Regions from separate parts of the Rhizobium sp. CFBP 8752 genome, predicted to be linked through region 1. Evidence: riboswitches for the same ligand, from Rfam matches in the RefSeq annotation. Region 1 holds a riboswitch; the other holds the start of a gene.
What was found. A riboswitch is a leader RNA that binds a small molecule or an ion and turns the genes downstream of it on or off. The one in region 1 is predicted to bind cobalamin.
Positions count from the first base shown of each region.

Region 2: another riboswitch for cobalamin. It lies ahead of IFT59_RS03770 (ABC transporter substrate-binding protein); the one in region 1 lies ahead of IFT59_RS22755 (DUF1636 family protein).

Region 1 covers NZ_JACYUZ010000006.1:146,410-155,774, forward strand. Annotated here, with positions in the region: gene cobN (cobaltochelatase subunit CobN) at 1-2,606, opposite strand, end outside; gene cobW (cobalamin biosynthesis protein CobW) at 2,628-3,665, opposite strand; gene IFT59_RS22755 (DUF1636 family protein) at 3,662-4,087, opposite strand; cobalamin riboswitch at 4,193-4,419, opposite strand; cobalamin riboswitch at 4,477-4,677, shown strand; gene IFT59_RS22760 (CbtB domain-containing protein) at 4,715-4,891, shown strand; gene IFT59_RS22765 (CbtA family protein) at 4,906-5,649, shown strand; gene cobO (cob(I)yrinic acid a,c-diamide adenosyltransferase) at 5,646-6,260, shown strand; gene IFT59_RS22775 (cobyric acid synthase) at 6,264-7,721, shown strand; gene cbiB (adenosylcobinamide-phosphate synthase CbiB) at 7,705-8,670, opposite strand; gene cobD (threonine-phosphate decarboxylase CobD) at 8,669-9,365, shown strand, end outside.
Region 2 covers NZ_JACYUZ010000001.1:786,325-795,689, reverse strand. Annotated here, with positions in the region: gene IFT59_RS03775 (iron chelate uptake ABC transporter family permease subunit) at 1-739, opposite strand, end outside; gene IFT59_RS03770 (ABC transporter substrate-binding protein) at 821-1,828, opposite strand; cobalamin riboswitch at 1,959-2,153, opposite strand; gene ftsZ (cell division protein FtsZ) at 2,447-3,442, shown strand; gene IFT59_RS03760 (GcvT family protein) at 3,518-6,079, opposite strand; gene IFT59_RS03755 (hypothetical protein) at 6,254-6,658, shown strand; gene IFT59_RS03750 (DUF3597 domain-containing protein) at 6,721-7,197, shown strand; gene IFT59_RS03745 (hypothetical protein) at 7,322-7,546, opposite strand; gene IFT59_RS03740 (FAD/NAD(P)-binding protein) at 7,754-9,163, shown strand; gene IFT59_RS03735 (hypothetical protein) at 9,215-9,365, opposite strand, start outside.

The DNA of each region.
Region 1 (9,365 bases):
GAGCCGAAGATGCGCGGGGGCACATGGCCGAGCGTCTGCGCATCCTCTGCCAGCGGATTGTCGCCCGGTGCTTCCTCGCGCGCGGCAATCGCCCGCATGGCGGCATCAAGAAGCGCGATCAGTGCCGGAAACATGTCGCGGAACAGGCCTGAAATTCGAAGGCTCACATCGATACGCGGGCGTCCGAGTGTGGCAGGCGCCAGAACCTCGATACCGGTGACGCGGCCGGTTGCGGCGTCCTGGACGGGTCTGGCACCCATCAGCGCCAGAACCTGCGCCACTTCCTCGCCGCCGCTTCGAAGCGAAGCGCTGCCCCAGAGATCGAAGACGAGGCTTTTCGGCCAGTCGCCATGGTCCTGCAGGTATCGGCGCAATATCTCGTCGGCGGCACGCTTGCCGAGTTCGAACGCGGTCGGGGTCGGCAGGGTGCGCGGATCGCTGGCGTAAAGATTGCGGCCAGTCGGCATCACGTCGCGGCGGCCCCGTGCCGGCGCGCCCGATGGTCCGGGGCGGATATGCCGGCCATCGAGAGCATCGAGCAGCGCCTGCATTTCGGTTCCGGCACTGGCGATCCGCAGCGGATCGTCATCACCGCCTGCGATTTCGCCGAACACGTGCTGGCCATCCTTGATGGCGAAGTCCTTGAGGTCGCAGAGAAACGCATCGATGCGGCTGAGCGCGGTGTCGGGGTCGTCATCACCGGTTATGCCGGCCTCGGATGCCAGTCCGCAGTCGCCCGCGGTCTCGACGATCAGTTTCGCCAGCCGGTCGCGGCGGCGCCTGTCCAGCCCGTCCGCTTGCGCGTATTCGTCGACCAGCAGCTCGAGTTTCGTCTGCTCGTCCGAAAGGCCTGCGCCTGTCAGAACCGGCGGCAGATGGCCGATGGTAACCGCGGAAATGCGCCGCTTGGCAACCGCCGCCTCGCCGGGATTGGAGACGATGAACGGATAGATGACCGGCAGGCCACCGGTCACGAGCTCCGGGAAGCAGTCTTTCGACAGTGCCACGGTCTTTCCCGGCAGCCATTCCAGCGTGCCATGGGCGCCGACATGAACGATCGCATGGGCACCTACGGCATCGCGCATCCACTGACCGAAGGCGTTGAGGGCGTGGCGCGGCGGCAGGTCCGGGCTGTGATAGTCAGTGCGCCGGTCGGCATCGCGGCCACGGTCCGGGGCAAGCGCCACCGTGACATTGCCGAACTGCGCGGCGCGGAAACGATAGGCGCCGTCTTCGAGATCCGCGTCCATCGCGGGTTCGCCCCAGGCGGCATCGATGCCAGCTGAAGGGCTGTAGGTTGCAAGCGGAAATTGCGCCGTTCTTGCGGCCAGAAGATCCAGAAGCGCGCGCGGGGTTTGCGGAATATCCGAAATCGAATAGCCGGCTGTCGATAGCGTGCGGAGGATCGTCAGAACGCTTTGCGGCACGTCGAGGCCGACGGCATAACCGGTGCGGCCCGGCGCACTCGGATAATCCGGCATCAGGATGACGAGCTTTCGCTCGGCCCTCGAAACGGTCTTCATGGCCAGAAAGGCGGCGATCCGGTCTGCAACGTGTTCGATACGGTCCGGTTCTGGCTGGTTGACGAGATCGGCCGTCTTGTCGCCTGCCTTGAACGAGATCGCGCCGGCAAGGATGCGGCCGTCCAGTTCCGGCAGCACGACATGCATGGCGAGATCGGAAGGGTTGAGGCCGCGGCGGCCTTCCACCCATCCGTCGCGCCGTGTCGTTGCGGTGACCAGCTGGAAGACGGGAACCCCTGAGCGGTCGAAGATCGTGTCGCCGTTGTCATCGGCAGCACTTGCGAAGGCCGTCGTGGTGAGAATGGCCGTCGGATCGAGCTCTGCGATCGCCTGTTCGACAAAGCCGATGGTTTCTGCATCCTTCAGGCCGCCGACGAACATCGGCATCGGTGCGAAGCCGCGGGCGGCAAGTGCTTCATACATCGCGTCGATCGGTGCTGCATCGTTGGCAAGCAAGGTGGAGCGGTAGAACAGGATCGGCAGCCGCTGCGCATGGGGCGGGAAGCCAGCCAGAAGCTCCTCGCCGGTCGAGATGCCGTGGCCGGGCTTGTAGAAGCCCCGCTTCGGCATCGGCGTCGGGGTCGGCAAGCTTTGCGTATCGCCGTTTGCCAGCGCATCCAGCCGACGCGCCAGACGCTGCATATTGTCCGGCCCGCCTTCGCGGAAGAAGGCAAGAACGTCCGTCAGCGTCGCATCGGGCACTGTCGAGGCAGCCGCCAGGCGGTCGTCGCTGATGCTGCATTCCCCTGGCAGCATCGCGAGCGGGATCTTCTTGCGCTTCGCCAGGCGCGACAGCTGATCGGCGCCATAGGCCCAGCGATCGTAGCCGCCGAGAATGCGCACGAGGATGAAGCGCGCGTGGGAAGCGGTCTTTTCCAACCAGAGATCGACGGACATCGGATGGCGCAGGTCGGAGATATTGGTAAGGCAGAGGCTCGCCTTGCCATCGCTCCAGCCCGCTGCAATGCCGTTGAGGTCACTGCCGGAAAAAGACAGCACCACCACATCTGCCGGCGACTGGTTGAGGTCGACCGGCTCGATCAGGTCGTCGAGCGACGACGAAGTGGTGGCGAGAATATGCATCCTTTTCCTTCTAAAACCCTCTTACGCCGCCAGCATCTTTTCGATCGCCGCCCGGTCCATGCCCTTTTCGCCGATCACGACGAGGCGGCTCTGGCGGGTCTCGCCGGCACCCCAGGCGCGGTCGAAATAATGGTTCACGCGCGAACCGACCGCCTGCACCTGAAGGCGCATCGGCTTGTTCGCGACGTCGACAAAACCCTTGATGCGCAACACGTTTTCCGCTTCTGCCGTGGCGGAAATGCGGGCAGCAAGCTCGTCGGCATCGGCAACGGCTGGGATATCGATGACGAAACTGTCGAAATCGTCGTGATCGTGATCAAGCTCGTCGTCGTGATGGGTCTTGCGGTTTTCGATATCGTCCTCGACGGCAAGACCGAGACCGATCAGCACGCTCGGATCGACGGCGCCGTTTGCGGCCGGCACGATCTTGACCGCGCTCGGCAGATGCGCCTGGACGCGGCCCTTGGCGGCGGCAAGCGACGCCTGGTCGAGAAGGTCGGTCTTGGTCAGCACGATCATGTCGGCGCAGGCGATCTGGTCCTCGAACACTTCCTCGACCGGGTCGTCGTGGTCGATCGAGCTATCCTGGCTGCGCTGCGCTTCCAGCGCTTCGTGATCGTCGGCCACGCGACCTTGCGCAAGCGCCAGACCGTCCACCACGGCAATGACGGCATCTACCGTCACGCGGGCCTTCACATCCGGCCACTGGAACGCCTGGACGAGCGGCTTCGGCAGGGCAAGGCCGGAGGTTTCGATGAGGATATGATCGACGCGCGGTTCACGGGCCAGGATCTGGTCGATCGCCGGGACGAAGTCGTCGGCGACGGTGCAGCAGATGCATCCGTTGGCAAGCTCGATAATGTTGTCGTCAGGGCAGCTCTCGATGCCGCAGCCCTTCAGCACGTCGCCATCGATGCCGACATCGCCGAACTCGTTGACGATGATCGCGAGGCGCTTGCCCTTGAGGTTTTCGATCAGGTGACGGATCAGCGTGGTCTTGCCGGCACCGAGAAACCCGGTGATCACGGTGCAGGGAACGCGGTCGAATGAAACGCTCATGAAGGCAGGTCCTCGTGGTGCTGGAATGGGGGAATGCGGGCCGTCATGCCCTTGCCGCGAAGGCACATGGGGCGGCCGCGAAGGGGAAGTAAACCGCGCTCGTCGTCAGCCAGCATCATCGCGCCGACCAAGATGTCCTCGACCGTGTCGAGCGACAGATGACCAAAGACATAGGACCAGCCGGAGCGATGGTTGAAGGCAGCACTTGGGCCTTTTTCGCAGTTGGCAAGGCAGGTGACGGGTTTGACGGAAAGCGGCTTGCCGGCGGCAGCCTCGCGAAGGGCGTCCATCAGGACGATGCCCGGGCGCGCTTCGCTGTCGGATGCCTCGCGACAATTGGTGCAGACGAAAATCGTCACATCCGGCTCGCCGGCAAGGCCGTCTGCGGACGCATCGCGCTCGTCTTTTCGTTCGTCAATCACCATCGTGTCGCACTACCGCCCAAGCCAATAACATCGGGGTGCACGACAGGAAGGCAAGCCAATCCTGCAGAGTGAAAGAAGCTTTACCGGAGCACCCCGCCCGGAAAGGCGCGTTTTCGAACGGCAGGTCTCCTGGCTCGCGGGTCGTCACCATCCGCCTGCCTTCCCGGATTTCTCCAGTGGCCATAGTGGCAGGATGGCTCGCCGCTTACAGTTGCGGGGGCAGCCGCGGCATTGAACCATGGGATCTTAAAGATGATCCCGGGTTCGCACCGCATTCTCTCTTAGCCCCTACCGTTGCCGGCAAGGGACCGTATCGCAGTCACCTAAGCCTTGTCGCAGGGCAGTGTCAATGTCGCAAAGGCGATTGCCCGTGTGGGGAAACCGTCTATAGTGATCACGTCTTTGGTGCCCGAGAGGGCTCATCGAAGGGAATGCGGTGCGACGACATCTTGGCGTCAAACCCGCGGCTGCCCCCGCAACTGTAAGCGGAAAGTCTCTGCTCAACATGCCACTGGAGACATCCGGGAAGGCGGGTCAGAGGCGTTCGATCCGCGAGCCAGGAGACCTGCCGGAGACGATAGGCACAGTGAAAGTCCTCGGGTGGAGGGCAGAAAGACGACGTCCATGGTTACGAACTCTGCTGCCGGTGCAGCCAGCGTTTCCGCATCGAAAATCATCCCTCTTGGCATGACGGCCATACTCGGCCTGTTCATCGTCGGCTTTGTCGGCTTCTCGCACATCGAGGCCGTGCACAATGCGGCCCACGATACGCGCCACTCGCTGGCCTTTCCCTGCCACTAAGAGGAATTTTCCCAATGTCGCTGTTTCGTAACATCGTCCTCACGGCGGTGATCGCAGGGCTTTTGTCCGGGCTCCTGATGACCGTGATGCAAAGCTTTTCCGTCGTGCCGCTTATCCTTGCGGCAGAGACGTATGAACACGCCGGCGGCAACGGCGAAGGGCATAGCCATGCTGCTGCTCCTGATACTGCCGGGCATGATTATGCCGAAGAGGCATGGTCGCCTGCCGACGGGATCGAGCGCTTTACCTACACGGCTGCGGCCAATGCGCTTTCTGCAATCGGTTTTGCGCTGGTTGCCATCGCAATCGCCGAAGCACTCGGCGGGTTCGGCGGATGGCGCGGCGGGTTGATGTTCGGCATTGCCGGCTTCCTCACCGTCAGCCTTGCACCCGGCCTCGGCCTGCCGCCGGAACTTCCCGGCATGCCCGTCGCCGAACTCGGACCGAGGCAGATTTGGTGGATCGCGACGGCAGTCTGCACCGCCCTGGCCCTCGGGCTGCTTGCCTATACCCGTTCCGCCCTTCTTGCGGCTCTGGCGGTCGTCCTGCTGGTTGCTCCGCACATCATCGGCGCACCGCTACCCCCGACCCATGACACCGCGGTGCCGATCGAACTGCATGCGCGGTTCGTCAATGCCGTCTACGCGACGAACCTCGTCTTCTGGGCCATTCTCGGAGCGCTTTCCGGCGTCATTCGCGAGCGTTTCCGTGCCGGTGAGGCGATTTCGACCACGTCCAAGGAGCTTGCAGTCCGTTGAAGGAAATCGATCAGACCACCGAGCAGCGCCACCGCGCGAAGATGGAAAACCGCAAGGCGGTTCAGGATGCGGAAGTCGCGGAGAAGACCGTCGAGAAGGGTCTTCTTATGGTTCATACCGGCTCCGGCAAGGGCAAGTCGACGGCGGCCTTCGGGCTGGCGCTGCGCACGCTTGGCCACAACCGACGCGTCGGGATCGTGCAGTTCATCAAGGGCGCATGGTCGACCGGCGAGCAGCCGGCGCTTGCGGTATTCGGCGACCGGATCGCCTGGCACACGATGGGCGAGGGCTTTACCTGGGAAACCCAGGATCTCAAGCGTGACATCGCCGCTGCCGAGAAGGCCTGGGGCATGGCACTCGAACTGATGGCGGACGAAACGATCGGCCTCGTCATTCTCGACGAACTCAATATCGCGCTGCGTTACGATTATCTCGATCTCGAAACGGTCGTTGCCCAGTTACAGGCGCGCCGGGCGGATCTGCACGTGGTCGTCACCGGCCGTAATGCAAAACCGGCTCTGATCGAGGCGGCGGATCTGGTGACCGAGATGACGCTCGTCAAACATCACTTCAAGGCCGGCGTCAAAGCCCAGGCCGGCATCGAGTTCTGAACCGTGGTGGCTCGTGCACTCATGTTTCAGGGGACGGGCTCGGATGTGGGCAAGTCGCTGGTCGTTGCCGGGCTTGCCCGCGTCTTCACGCTGCGGGGCTTGAGTGTCCTGCCCTTCAAGCCGCAGAACATGTCCAACAATGCAGCGGTCACCGCCGATGGCGGCGAGATCGGCCGGGCGCAGGCGTTGCAGGCAAGGGCTGCCGGCGTGCCGCTCAGCGTCCATATGAACCCGGTTCTCTTGAAGCCCCAGAGCGAAGTCGGCGCCCAGGTGGTGGTGCAGGGAAGGGTCGAGGGCAATGCCAAGGCGGCCGAATACCAGCTTTTGAAGCCGAGGCTGCTTTCGCGGGTGCTTGAGAGCTTCGAGATCCTGAAAGCCAGGGCGGACCTGGTTCTGGTCGAAGGGGCTGGCAGCGCGTCCGAAATCAACCTTCGCCAGAACGACATTGCCAATATGGGTTTTGCCTGCGCTGCCGATGTGCCGGTGGTTCTGATCGGCGATATCGATCGGGGCGGCGTGATTGCCAGCCTCGCCGGCACGAAACTCGTCATCGATGACGACGACGCGGCCATGATCCACGGCTTTATCGTCAACCGCTTTCGCGGCGATCCGGCATTGTTTGCCGAGGGCATGCGGATAATCGGTGCGTTTACCGGCTGGCAATCGATCGGCCTCTTGCCGCATTTCGCCGATGCGGCTCTCCTGCCGGCAGAAGATGCGCTCGGCCTGACCCAGTCGTTTGCGCGCAAGCCCGGCGCGAAGATGCGTATCGCAGTGCCGATCCTGCCGCATATTTCCAATTTTGATGATCTCGATCCGCTGGAAGCGGAGCCGGATGTCGAGCTCATCCGTGTCAGGCGCGGCGAGGCTATCCCTGGAGACTGCGATCTCGTGCTGCTGGTCGGCTCGAAGGCGACGATCACCGATCTGGCGGCGCTCCGGGAAGCGGGCTTCGATACCGATATCGCAGCTCATTACAGGCGCGGCGGGCGGGTGCTCGGCCTCTGCGGCGGGTATCAGATGCTCGGCAGACGGATATCGGATCCAGAGGGATCGGAAGGTCCTCCCGGTTCGGCGGAAGGGCTGGGGCTTCTCGATGTCGAAACCGTTCTGTCGGCGTCGAAGCGGCTGGAGGCGGTAACAGGCGTCAGCGCAGACGGAATATCCTTCGCCGGCTACGAAATGCATACGGGTCATACCACTGGCGTCGACTGTTCACGTCCGTTTTCGAGCATTGGCGGCAATCCGGAAGGTGCGTCGTCTCGGGATGGCAGGGTGGTCGGCACCTATGTGCACGGATTGTTTTGCGACGACCGGCAGCGTTCAGCCTGGCTGTCGCGTCTCGGCGGCACAGTGTCGGGCTTGAATTACGAGGCGAATGTCGATGCCATTCTCGATCGCCTTGCCGCGCATATGGAGCAGCATCTCGATATCGACGGACTGCTCAAAATTGCCAGATGAGCAGCGCCAGGATGCCGAACAGGCTGATCAGCAGCGCATCCGCCACGCGCGCGAGCTTGAGGGCGCGGGTGATATCGTCAAAATTCAGATTGGTCCGGTTGCCATCGCCCATGTAGCGGGCTTCGATCATCTGGCCGCCATAACTTCGGGGACCAGCGAGCGCGATGCCAAGCGCACCCGCCATCGCCGCTTCCGGCCAGCCGGCGTTCGGCGAACGATGGTGTTTCGCGTCACGGCGGATTGCACGCATGGCATCGCGGGGCGAGGCGTCCTTGACGAAGACAGCGGCCACGACGAACAGCGCGGCCGTCAGTCGCGAGGCCGGCAGATTGATCAGGTCATCGAACCGGGCCGCGGCCCAGCCGAACGCTTCATGACGCGGCGACCGATGGCCGATCATGCTGTCTGCGGTATTGGCAGCCTTGTAGGCCGCGCCGCCCGCCAGACCACCGATGCCGAGCCAGAAGGCAGGTGCAACGACGCCATCGGAGAAATTCTCGGCCAGGCTTTCGATCGCAGCACGGCAAACCGCGGCGTCATCGAGCTTTTCAGGATCGCGGCCGACAATCATCGAGACGGCCTTGCGTCCAGCGTCGAGCCCGTTGTAGCGCAACGCGGTTGCGACGGCTTCCACGTGAGTCTCAAGACTCTTCTGGGCAGGCAGGCTGGCTGCTGCAAGAACGAGAAGGATCGGTCCGAAGGGCAAAAGCATGAGGATGGCCGCAATCGCCAGTGCAGCAGCGACGGTGCAGCCGATCAGGACGATGAGCGCGAGAATGCCCATGCGTTTGCGGCTGGCGAAATCATCGCCCTCTCGGTTCCATCTTCTGTCGAGTGCGGATATCAGCGCGCCGATCCAGGTGACAGGATGGCCGACGCGTTTGAACAGCCAGTCCGGATAGCCGACGATGCGCTCGGTGATCAGTGCGAAGAATGCGAGAAGGAACATGACGTTGGCGATCTCTGAGTTGGGCAGTCCGATACAGCATGGCGGCAACCTCGCCATGGCGCGTGCGCTGTTTCCTCAGGCACCCGAGCCGTGGATCGATCTATCGACCGGCATCAACCCGCATTCCTATCCGCATACGCCGATCCCCGGCAATATTTTTGCGCGCCTGCCGGAGCCCTCATCGCTCGAGAGGTTGAAGACGGTTGCAGTTGAGGCGTACCAGGCACCATCACCATCTCATATCGCGGCTGGGCCGGGAACGCAGATCCTGTTGCCGATTATCGCCGGTCTCGTCGGAGGGGACGGAAAGGCAGCGATCCTATCGCCCACCTATGCGGAACATGCGCGTGCCGCGACGATGGCAGGCTTTGAGGTTCTGGAGACGGATGATCTCGACCACCTCTCGACCGCCAGTCTCGCCGTCATCGTCAACCCGAACAATCCGACCGGCCGGATCGTGTCGACGGATGACATCCTTGCGCTGGCCGAAATCATGCGCGCGAAGGGCGGCCTGCTCGTCGTCGACGAGGCCTTCATGGATGTGTCGGAGGCGCAGAGCGTTGCCGGCGCTGTCGGCGAGGGCGGGCTGATCGTGCTGCGCTCCTTCGGCAAGTTCTATGGCATGGCCGGCCTGCGGCTGGGCTTTGCGATCGGCCATCCTGAAATCACCGTGAAGATCGAGGAGAGGCTCGGGC
Region 2 (9,365 bases), on a different contig from region 1:
GGACCCGTCGGACCGCGATGCCGAGCGACCGCGCCGCATCCTCGCCGAAGGTAAACGCGTCGAGCGCCCGCGCATGCCAGATGCAGACGATGAGCCCGACGGTCACCACCGATGCGGCGAGCGTCACCTCCGGCCAGCGGACGCCGGCAAGGCTGCCGAGCAGCCAGAACATCACGCTGCGCGCCTGTTCGGCATTGGCAGACGTCGAGACGATGTAGGAGGTGAGCGCGTTGAACAATTGCGAGGCGGCAACGCCCGCAAGAATCGTCCGGTCCGCCGTCTGGCGTCCGCTCGACAGCATCACCACGAAGACAAAGGCGATCAGCGCGCCGGCAAAGGCCCCGGCGGAAAGCGAGATCGCGCCTGCACCAAAGCCGAGCAGCATGACACTGACCGCACCGGTTGATGCTCCCGCAGAAATGCCGAGCACATAGGGTTCGGCCAGCGAGTTCCGCAGCAGCGACTGCAGGATCGCCCCCGACAGCGCCAGTCCGGCGCCGCAAAACGCCGCGACCAGCGACCGTGACAGGCGATAATCCCAGATCACCGCTTCCTGGATGCGCGGCAGTGCCATGGCGGTCAGACCGAGCCGGTTCGTCACCGCCGCAATCGTCGTCTCCATGGGAATGGTCATCTCACCGATCGCCACACCGGCGACGATGGCGACGAGAAGCGCTGAGAGCACCAGGAACACGCCTGCGGCACCTAGCGCCCAACGTCCGATACGGGATCGCGTCACTTGGGGCGCCTGGGCAGGTCGGGCAAATTCGCCTCATCGACGATGGCGGAAAAAGGGAAAGATATCATCTCCCGCCGCACCCTAGTTCGCAAGGCCGAAGGACTGGATGCCCCGGGCGAGTGTCTCGATGCCCTCGATCGTGCGGATCGTCGGGTTCATCGACTGGGCGTCCATCATCACGAAACGCTTCTTTCTCACCGCATCCAGCTGGCTGACGACGGGATCAGTCTCGAGGAACTTGATCTTCACGGCAGGATCATCCGCGGCATAGCGGCGACGGTCCATGGTGGCGACGACGATGACGGAGGGGTTGGCCTCAGCAATCGTTTCCCAGCCGACCAGCGGCCATTCTTCTTCCGTCGTCACCACATTGCGGGCGCCGATCGTCTCAAGGATATAAGCCGGTGCGCTGTTCTTGCCGGCTATAAAGGCATCGCCCTTGGTTTCCTTGCTGGAATACCAGAAGACGATCGGCAGGTTCTTTAGCTCAACGCCCTTGATCGATGCGACGGCTGCGGCTTCGCGCTGTTTCAGGTCTGCGATGAGGGCGGCACCCTTGTCCTCGACATCGAAGATCTTCGAAAGCTCGGTAATCTCGCGGTAGATCAGGTCCATCTTGAACAGTTCGTTGCGAACGCCATCGCCGCCGTCGGCATTGGTCTTCGCGACGCAATCGGCGGGCGAGACGTAGGTGTTGATGCCGAGATCGGAAAACTGCTCACGCTTGCCGACGGATCCCATCGGCCCGACATGCCACTCGAACTCGGCAGCGACCAGATCCGGTTCGAGACTAACGACCGATTCAAAGCTTGGGTCGTTGTCGGCAAGCCGTTTGATCTTCGCATCCACCCCGGCATAGGGCGAAAGCACCGGCCCGACCCAGACCGCGGTGCCCGCCACCTTGTCGGCCAACCCGAGCGAATAAAGCACTTCGGTCATGCCCTGACCGATCGAGACGATCTTCTCGGGCGCCTTGTCGAACGTGACGGGGCGACCGCAATTCTCGATCGTCAGCGGGTAGCTGGTCGGTGCGGCAAAGGCGAATGTGGGAAGTGCCGCAACTAAGGCGGCGATAAGCCCTGATTTCATGTCCTGTCCTTCAATGATCGGAAAAAAGGGCAGGACGACCTGAAGCCGCATCGCGGCTCGACGTCAAAATGGCGCACGAGCGCATTGCTTGCGTCATAATCATCTCCCTGCCGGAACCCCTCGTCCGGTGTTGGTTGTCCATGCCACGGCAGGTCTCCTGACTTGCGGCTCGAACGCCTTCCATCGCCTTCCCGATCGGATGATCAGTGGTATCGATGGCTGGCTCGCCGCTTACAGTTGCGAGGGCAGTCGCGGAGTGGGCCCGAAAGCTTCACCGCATTCCCTTTTCATCTGCGATTGCAGAACCGTAGCGCCCCAACTGATAGGGAACACGCCGGTGCTTGTCCAGAGCGATCCCCGCGCGATCTCTGCCGTTGCCGAGTGTAATAGTATAACATACCAATCTACGCAACGGTCTATTTTGTATTGGTCACGACCTTCGTGAGTCGCTCAATTCAGGGATGCTGTACATTAAATTGCGATGACATCGCCCTCACCCTACTCCTGCCTCTTTGGCCTGACAGCGCTCTGGTCTATGACCTTGCGGACAGATAGCCTGCGGGGCGATTCGCCGTCCTTCTGGTATGGGACGACCGGAAGGAGCTGAAGGAGACGAAGATGACGGATATTAAGAGCGGCTTGACCGAATTGAAACCGCAGATAACCGTGATCGGTGTCGGAGGCGGTGGCGGTAACGCGATCAACAACATGATCACGGAAAATCTCCACGGCGTGGAATTCATCGCCGCCAATACGGATGCCCAGGTTCTGGCGACATCCAAGGCGTCGCGCCGCATCCAGCTGGGTGCGCAGGTGACCGAAGGTCTCGGTGCTGGCTCGCTGCCGGATATCGGCCGCGCGGCCGCCGAAGAATCGATCGACGAGATCATGGATCATCTCGCCGGCTCGCACATGTGTTTCGTCACCGCCGGCATGGGTGGTGGAACCGGAACCGGTGCCGCGCCAGCGATTGCACGCGCAGCGCGCTCTGCCGGAATCCTGACGGTTGCGGTCGTCACAAAACCCTTCTCGTTTGAAGGGCACCGCCGCATGAAGACGGCCAACGAGGGTATCGAAGCCCTGCGTGAAGCCGCCGATACGGTCATCGTCATTCCGAACCAGAACCTGTTTCGAATTGCCGACGCCAAGACCAGCTTCGCCGACGCCTTCATGATCGCGGACCGCGTGCTGTTTTCGGGCGTCAGCTGCATCACCGACCTGATCGTCAAGGAAGGCCTGATCAACCTCGACTTCGCCGACGTGAAATCGGTGATGAAGGGCATGGGTCGTGCGATGATGGGAACCGGCGAAGCATCCGGCGATGGCCGCGCGCTGATCGCTGCCGAAGCCGCAATCGCCAATCCGCTGCTCGACGACATCTCGATGAAGGGCGCCAAGGGCGTGCTGATCTCGATCTCAGGCGGTACCGACATGACACTGTTCGAAGTCGATGAAGCTGCGAGCCGCATCCGTGACGAAGTCGAAGCCGAGGCCGACATCGTCGTCGGCGCGATCTTCGACAAGAACCTCGACGGCAAGTTCCGCGTGTCGGTCGTCGCAACCGGCCTCAACGGCAACCAGCAGGGCTCTTCGTCCCCGACTGCGCAGTACTAAGACCAGACTCAGCCAATAAAAAAACGCTCCGTGGATATCCGCGGAGCGTTTTTTGTTTGTCGGACCCGAAGCCGGTCAGCTTCTCGGCTTGAGGTTCTCAGGATCATAGAGCGGCTTGTAACCGACCGCTGCGACTTCCACCGGGAAGGCCTCGTTGAAATAATCCACCGTCAGTTTCCGGCCGACCTGGCAATGCGACCAGGGCAGATAGGCGAGCGCGATGTTCCGGCCGATGGTCGGGCCGTAGGCGATCGAGGTCGTATAGGAACGCCGTCCAAGGTCGTCGATTAGAACCTCGCCCGTGTCCGGATCCATCACCGGCAGCGAGCCGACCGGATAGCGGGCGACACCGGACGCATCGACATTGTCGGTCATCACGAGCGTGCAGAGCATCGCCGGCTGATGGTCGCGGGCCTTGTATTCGAGATGTTTCGCCTTGCCGCAGAAATCCGCTTCCTTGACCTTCGGACGGGCAAGATCGGCCTCGATCAGGTTGTACTGGGTCAGGAGATCGCCGTTCTGCAGGCGCAGGCTCTTTTCCAGGCGGCGTGAGTTGGCATAGGTCTCGACGCCGAAGGCCATCACGCCGGTGGCGCGCAGCGCGTCCCAGACGGCAACGCCGTCTTCGTATTTCATATGCAGTTCCCAGCCCTGCTCGCCCACATAGGAGATGCGGAATGCCGTGACATGCTTGCCGGCGATCTCGATAGGCTTGATCGCGGCGAAGGCGAAGTTCTCGACATTAAGACCATCGGGGTCGGCCACGACCTTCTTCAGCGTCTCGCGCGCGTTCGGGCCCCAGATGCCGATGGTGATGTACTTTTCCGAGACATCGGTAATCGTGACGTCGAGCCCGCGATCCTGCGCGACACGCTTCATGTAGAGCAGGTCACGCGGCCCTGCATCCGCGCCGTTGACGAGACGGCCGCGATCAGCCAGGCGGAACACGGTGAAATCGGCCCGCACCATGCCCTCGTCGTCGAGGAAGTGGGTATAGATGCCCTTGCCGATATTGCCATCGCCGCCGATCTTGGCCGCACACAGCCATTCGAGCAGCTCGACATGATCGGGCCCCTCGATATCGACCATGTGGAAATGCGAGAGGTTGACGATGCCGCAATCCTCGCTCATCGCCAGATGCTCGGCGTTCGACACGCGCCAGAAGTGGCGGCTGTCCCACTCGTTTTCGCGCTTCGGCACCCGGTCGCCGTATTTCTCCAGAAGATGCTCGTTGGCGGCGTAACCGTGGGCACGCTCCCACCCCCCCAGCTCCATGAAGTAACCGCCGAGTTCCTTTTCGCGGTCGTGGAACGGCGAGCGCTTGGCGCCGCGACCGGTCGCATAGGGTTCGCGCGGGTGGACGGCCGGGAAATAGATCTTCTGGGCAGCCTCGAAGGTGCGGCCCTCGATGAACTCTTCCGTCAGCTGATGCGGATAGAAGCGCGCGTAATCAATCGAGTTGTGGTCGATCTCGGTGCGGCCGTCGGTCATCCAGTCGGCGATCAGCTTGCCATAGGCCGGGCCGTCCTTGACCCAGATGGCAACGCAGTACCAGAGCCCGCGCACCTTCTGGCTTTCGCCGCAGGAGGCACCGCCGCCGGCCGACACCTGCAAGAGGCCGTTGAACGAATGCCCTTCGTTATAGCCGAGCTCGCCAAGGATCGGCGTCAGCTCGATCGCCTTTTCGAGCGGCTCGATGATCTGTTCCATGTCGAGATCGCGCTGCGATGGCGACAGGCGCGCCTCGTGCTTTTCGAGAATGTCGCGCGGGTGACAGAGGCGCGGATGGGTGGTCTCGTAATAACCCCACTCGATCTGCCCGCCTTCGGTCGTCTTCGGATCGCCGGTGTCGCGCATATAGGCCGAATTGCCCTGGTCGCGCAAAAGCGGATAGCCGATTTCCTTGCCGGTGCCTTCGAACTCGTTATAGGGCCCGAAGAAGGTCAGCGGATGATCGACCGGCATGACCGGCAGATCCTCGCCCGCCATTTCCGCAATCAGGCGGCCCCATATGCCGGCACAGACGACGACATGGTCGGCCATGATCGTGCCGCGGTGGGTGACGACGCCCTTGATGCGGCCACCCTCGATGATCAGCGACTGTGCCGCCGTATTGCCGAACACACTGAGCTTTCCGGCCTTCTCGGCAGCGTCCACCAGCTTGCCGGCAACCGTCTGCGAACGCGGAATGACCAGACCTGCATCCGGATCGAACAGACCGCCCTGCACCTGATCCTCCTCGATCAGCGGGAACATCGCCTTGATTTCGGCCGGCGACACGTAATGTGCACGGGTGCCGAAGGCCTTGGCCGAGGTCAGCTTGCGCTTGATCTCTTCCATCCAGGCATCGTCGCCGGTGCGGGCGACTTCGAGACCGCCGATGCGGGCGTAGTGGCCCATCTTCTCGTAGAAATCGATCGAATATTGCGTGGTCCAGACCGACAGGTAGTCGTGGCTGGTCGTGTAGCAGAAATCGGAGGCATGGGCGGTCGAGCCGATATCGGTCGGGATGCCTGACTTGTCGATGCCGACGATATCGTCCCAGCCGCGCTCGACGAGGTGGTGCGCGATGGACGCACCGACGATGCCACCGAGCCCGATGATGACGACCTTAGCCTTTTGCGGAAATTCTGCCATTGCATGCCCCAACCGAGTGAAGCCGCGATACTAGAGGGACAGACGCGACAGGTCACCTCAGATTACGACATCAAAAACTGTTGCAGCGCCACGCACGCCCGAAGAGGTATATGAGGAACTTCTTGGCCCCTTCTCCTGTTTAGCACTCGATAAAATGGTAACAGGGGCAATCACATGAAATTCAGAGCATTGAAGGCGGTGACCGCTGTCGGTCTTGCCTGCCTGATGCTGGCGGGCTGCGTCAGTGAAGGCGGCACCTACACCGAGTACCGCAGTTCCGATCGATACGACCGGTTCAACCGTTACGACGGTCCGAACTACCGTTACCGGCATAACCGCGACCGCGATCGCCACCACGGCCGTCACGACGGACGCCGGCCCGACCGCGACAACGATCGCCCGCACCGTGACTGGAACCGCGGCGACCGCCCGGAGCGCCCCGGCTACATCCGCAACGACCGCGACGGCCGCAATGATCGAGGTGGTCGCGATGGCCGTGACCGTTCCAGCGGTCGTGGCGGACCGGACCGTTCAGACCGCGGCTCACGCGGCGATCGCGTCGTTGTCCCGCAGAACTAAAGTGATCCGTCATCGACGTGATCTCGTACCATGTATGGCATAAACCAACGGAGGAACTATCCATGAGCATATTCAGCAAGATCAAGGACGCCATCTTCGGCCATCCTGCCGCGGCTGCACCGGCTTCGCCAACAGGCGCCGAGCCGACACCGACGTCCATGGCAACGCCAGAACCTGCTGCGACCACAGCCCCGCCGGTCGGCGGAACAGCCCAGGCTGCGCCGAAGACTGCAGGCGCACCGCCAGTCGCAACTCCAGGCTCGACCTCTGCCACGATGCAGACCGTCGATATCGCACCGGTCCTCGACGCAGCCGTCAAGAAGAGCGGCCAGAAGCTCGACTGGAAGCATTCGATCGTCGACCTGATGAAGGCGCTCGGCATGGACGCGAGCCTTTCGGAGCGCAAGGAACTGGCCGAAGAACTCGGCTACACCGGCGACCAGAGCGATTCCGCCACGATGAACATGTGGCTGCACAAGGCGCTGCTGAAGAAGCTGTCCGAAAACGGCGGCAAGGTGCCTGCCGAACTTCTCGATTAATGGTTTCGGGCGCTCCACTGCGGGCGCCCGAACTTCTATCTGATGAAAACTGCTTGCGATTCCCGTCATCCGGACGGTTGAGACATGACGAAGGCCCGGCTGAGACCGGCTTCCGCGTCATGTCTCAGTAGGCGAGAGACGTACTCCAGAGAAAAATGTCCTGCTGGTCGGTATCCGTCAGTCGATCGGCATCAGTCTCCTCGACCTTCTGCGTCTCGAGCCGTGGCAATGCCGCGGCTTCTTCTTTTCGGTCACCGGCCAACTGCCTTGTCGATCCGAACAGATCGATCCCAAATATCGAAAAGCCGCCACCATTCATCACGCTCTCCATTCCTTCCCGATCTTTCATGTGTAATGTCGCGTCAGAGGGAGTCGTGAACAATATTGCCTGCGAGAACCCTGGACTAAATTTTGCCGCGCGAAGGGATAAACGTGCTCCGTTTCCGATGCATTGGAAAAAGCCCGTTTTTGCAAGCGCAGCGCCTATCGATTTTTGATTCAACGACGTGCCGTGCGAATTTAAGAGAGCGACCGCGTCTAACCGAAGTGACTGACAGTGACAGCATCGAAGACGTCTGAACGGCCTGAACAAACACGATCTTCAATCGCCATTATCGGCGGCGGCGTGACCGGGGCAGCGGTCGCTTTCCATCTCGCGACGGGCCACTCGGACGCCGTCGACATCACCATTTTCGAGCCGCGTGCCGAAATCGGCAGGGGCCTCGCGTACGATACGCGGGACCCGGTGCACCGGATCAACGTCCCGGCAACGCGAATGAGCATACTTCCTGGCGATCCCGAGCATTTTTCGAGATGGATGGAAACGACCGGCTCCGTTGCGGACGATGAGGCGGCATTTCGCGCCGATGGCAACGTGTTTCCGCGCCGGGGCATCTTCGGAAACTATGTCCTGTCCAACCTTCAACCTCTTTTGGCATCAGGAGCCGTCCGCCATATCTGCGCCGCGGTGAACGGCGTCGAAAAGCGGCACGACCAATGGCATGTCACCGATACCACCGGGCAGACGCTGGTTGCCGATATCCTGGTGATCGCTGCCACCCACCCTGCTCCCGTTGCCCCACGCTCCTTGAGACGACTGGCCGAGCATCCGCGCTATGTCGCGGACCCGACAGCGCCGAACGCATTGGCGCCGATCCGGGCCGACGATCGGGTCCTCGTCGTCGGCAACGGGCTGACCTCCGCAGATGTCATCGCTTCGTTGAAGCGTTGCGGGCATAGCGGCAGCATTACCGCCCTCTCGCGCCGTGGCCTCCGCTCGCGCGGACACGCCACCTTCGCGCAGGAACCGTTCGGCGACTTTCTCGACCATCCCGCCACTAGCGCATCCGAGATCCTACACCGCGTGCGGGCCGCGATCAGGGAAGCACAGGCAGATGGTCAGACCTGGCATGCGGTTCTCGACCAGTTGCGCTCGCAAGGCGGCGGCATCTGGAAGCATCTGCCGCTCGAGGCACGCCGCCGGATCGTGCGACACCTGCGTCCCTATTGGGACGTCCACCGCTTCCGGATTGCGCCGCAGGTGGAAGACGTGCTCGACGCGGAAGCGGCAGCCGGCAGGCTCGACATCCTCGCCGCAGGCATCGTCGACGTCAGCACCGACGGAGACATCATCGATGTCACCATCAAGCGGCGCGGGCAGGATGGTGTCGAAGTCCACCAGTTCGATGCCGTCGCGGTCACGACCGGCCCCGCCCACGGCAACGTGCTGCAGAGCCAGCAATGGCTGCGGCAACTCGGCGATCACGGCTTTCTGCACCTTGATCCGACGGGGCTTGGTCTTTCCTGCAACGAGCAGTCCAACGCGATAGACGCGGATGGCAAGCCCGAACCAAAGCTTTTCATCGCCGGCCCGCTGGCACGCGGACATTTTGGCGAGCTGATGGGCTTTCCGCAGGTTGCGGAACATGCGCTGCTCGTCGCCGATTCGATTGCGGCAAACCTCTGAGCTCGCCGCCATACGGAGCCGGCTGCGTGCCGGCCCCCTGGTCGGCTCGAATCAGCGACCGGTTACGCGTATCGCGCCGGCTTCGCCAAAACTCTTCTGAACCGCCGCCATCTTGCTCTCAGTGATATCGGCGGAAACCTCGATCTCGCCCTCCAGCGGGCCATCGGTGCGCTCTCCGCCATCATGCGACGCATCGCCACCC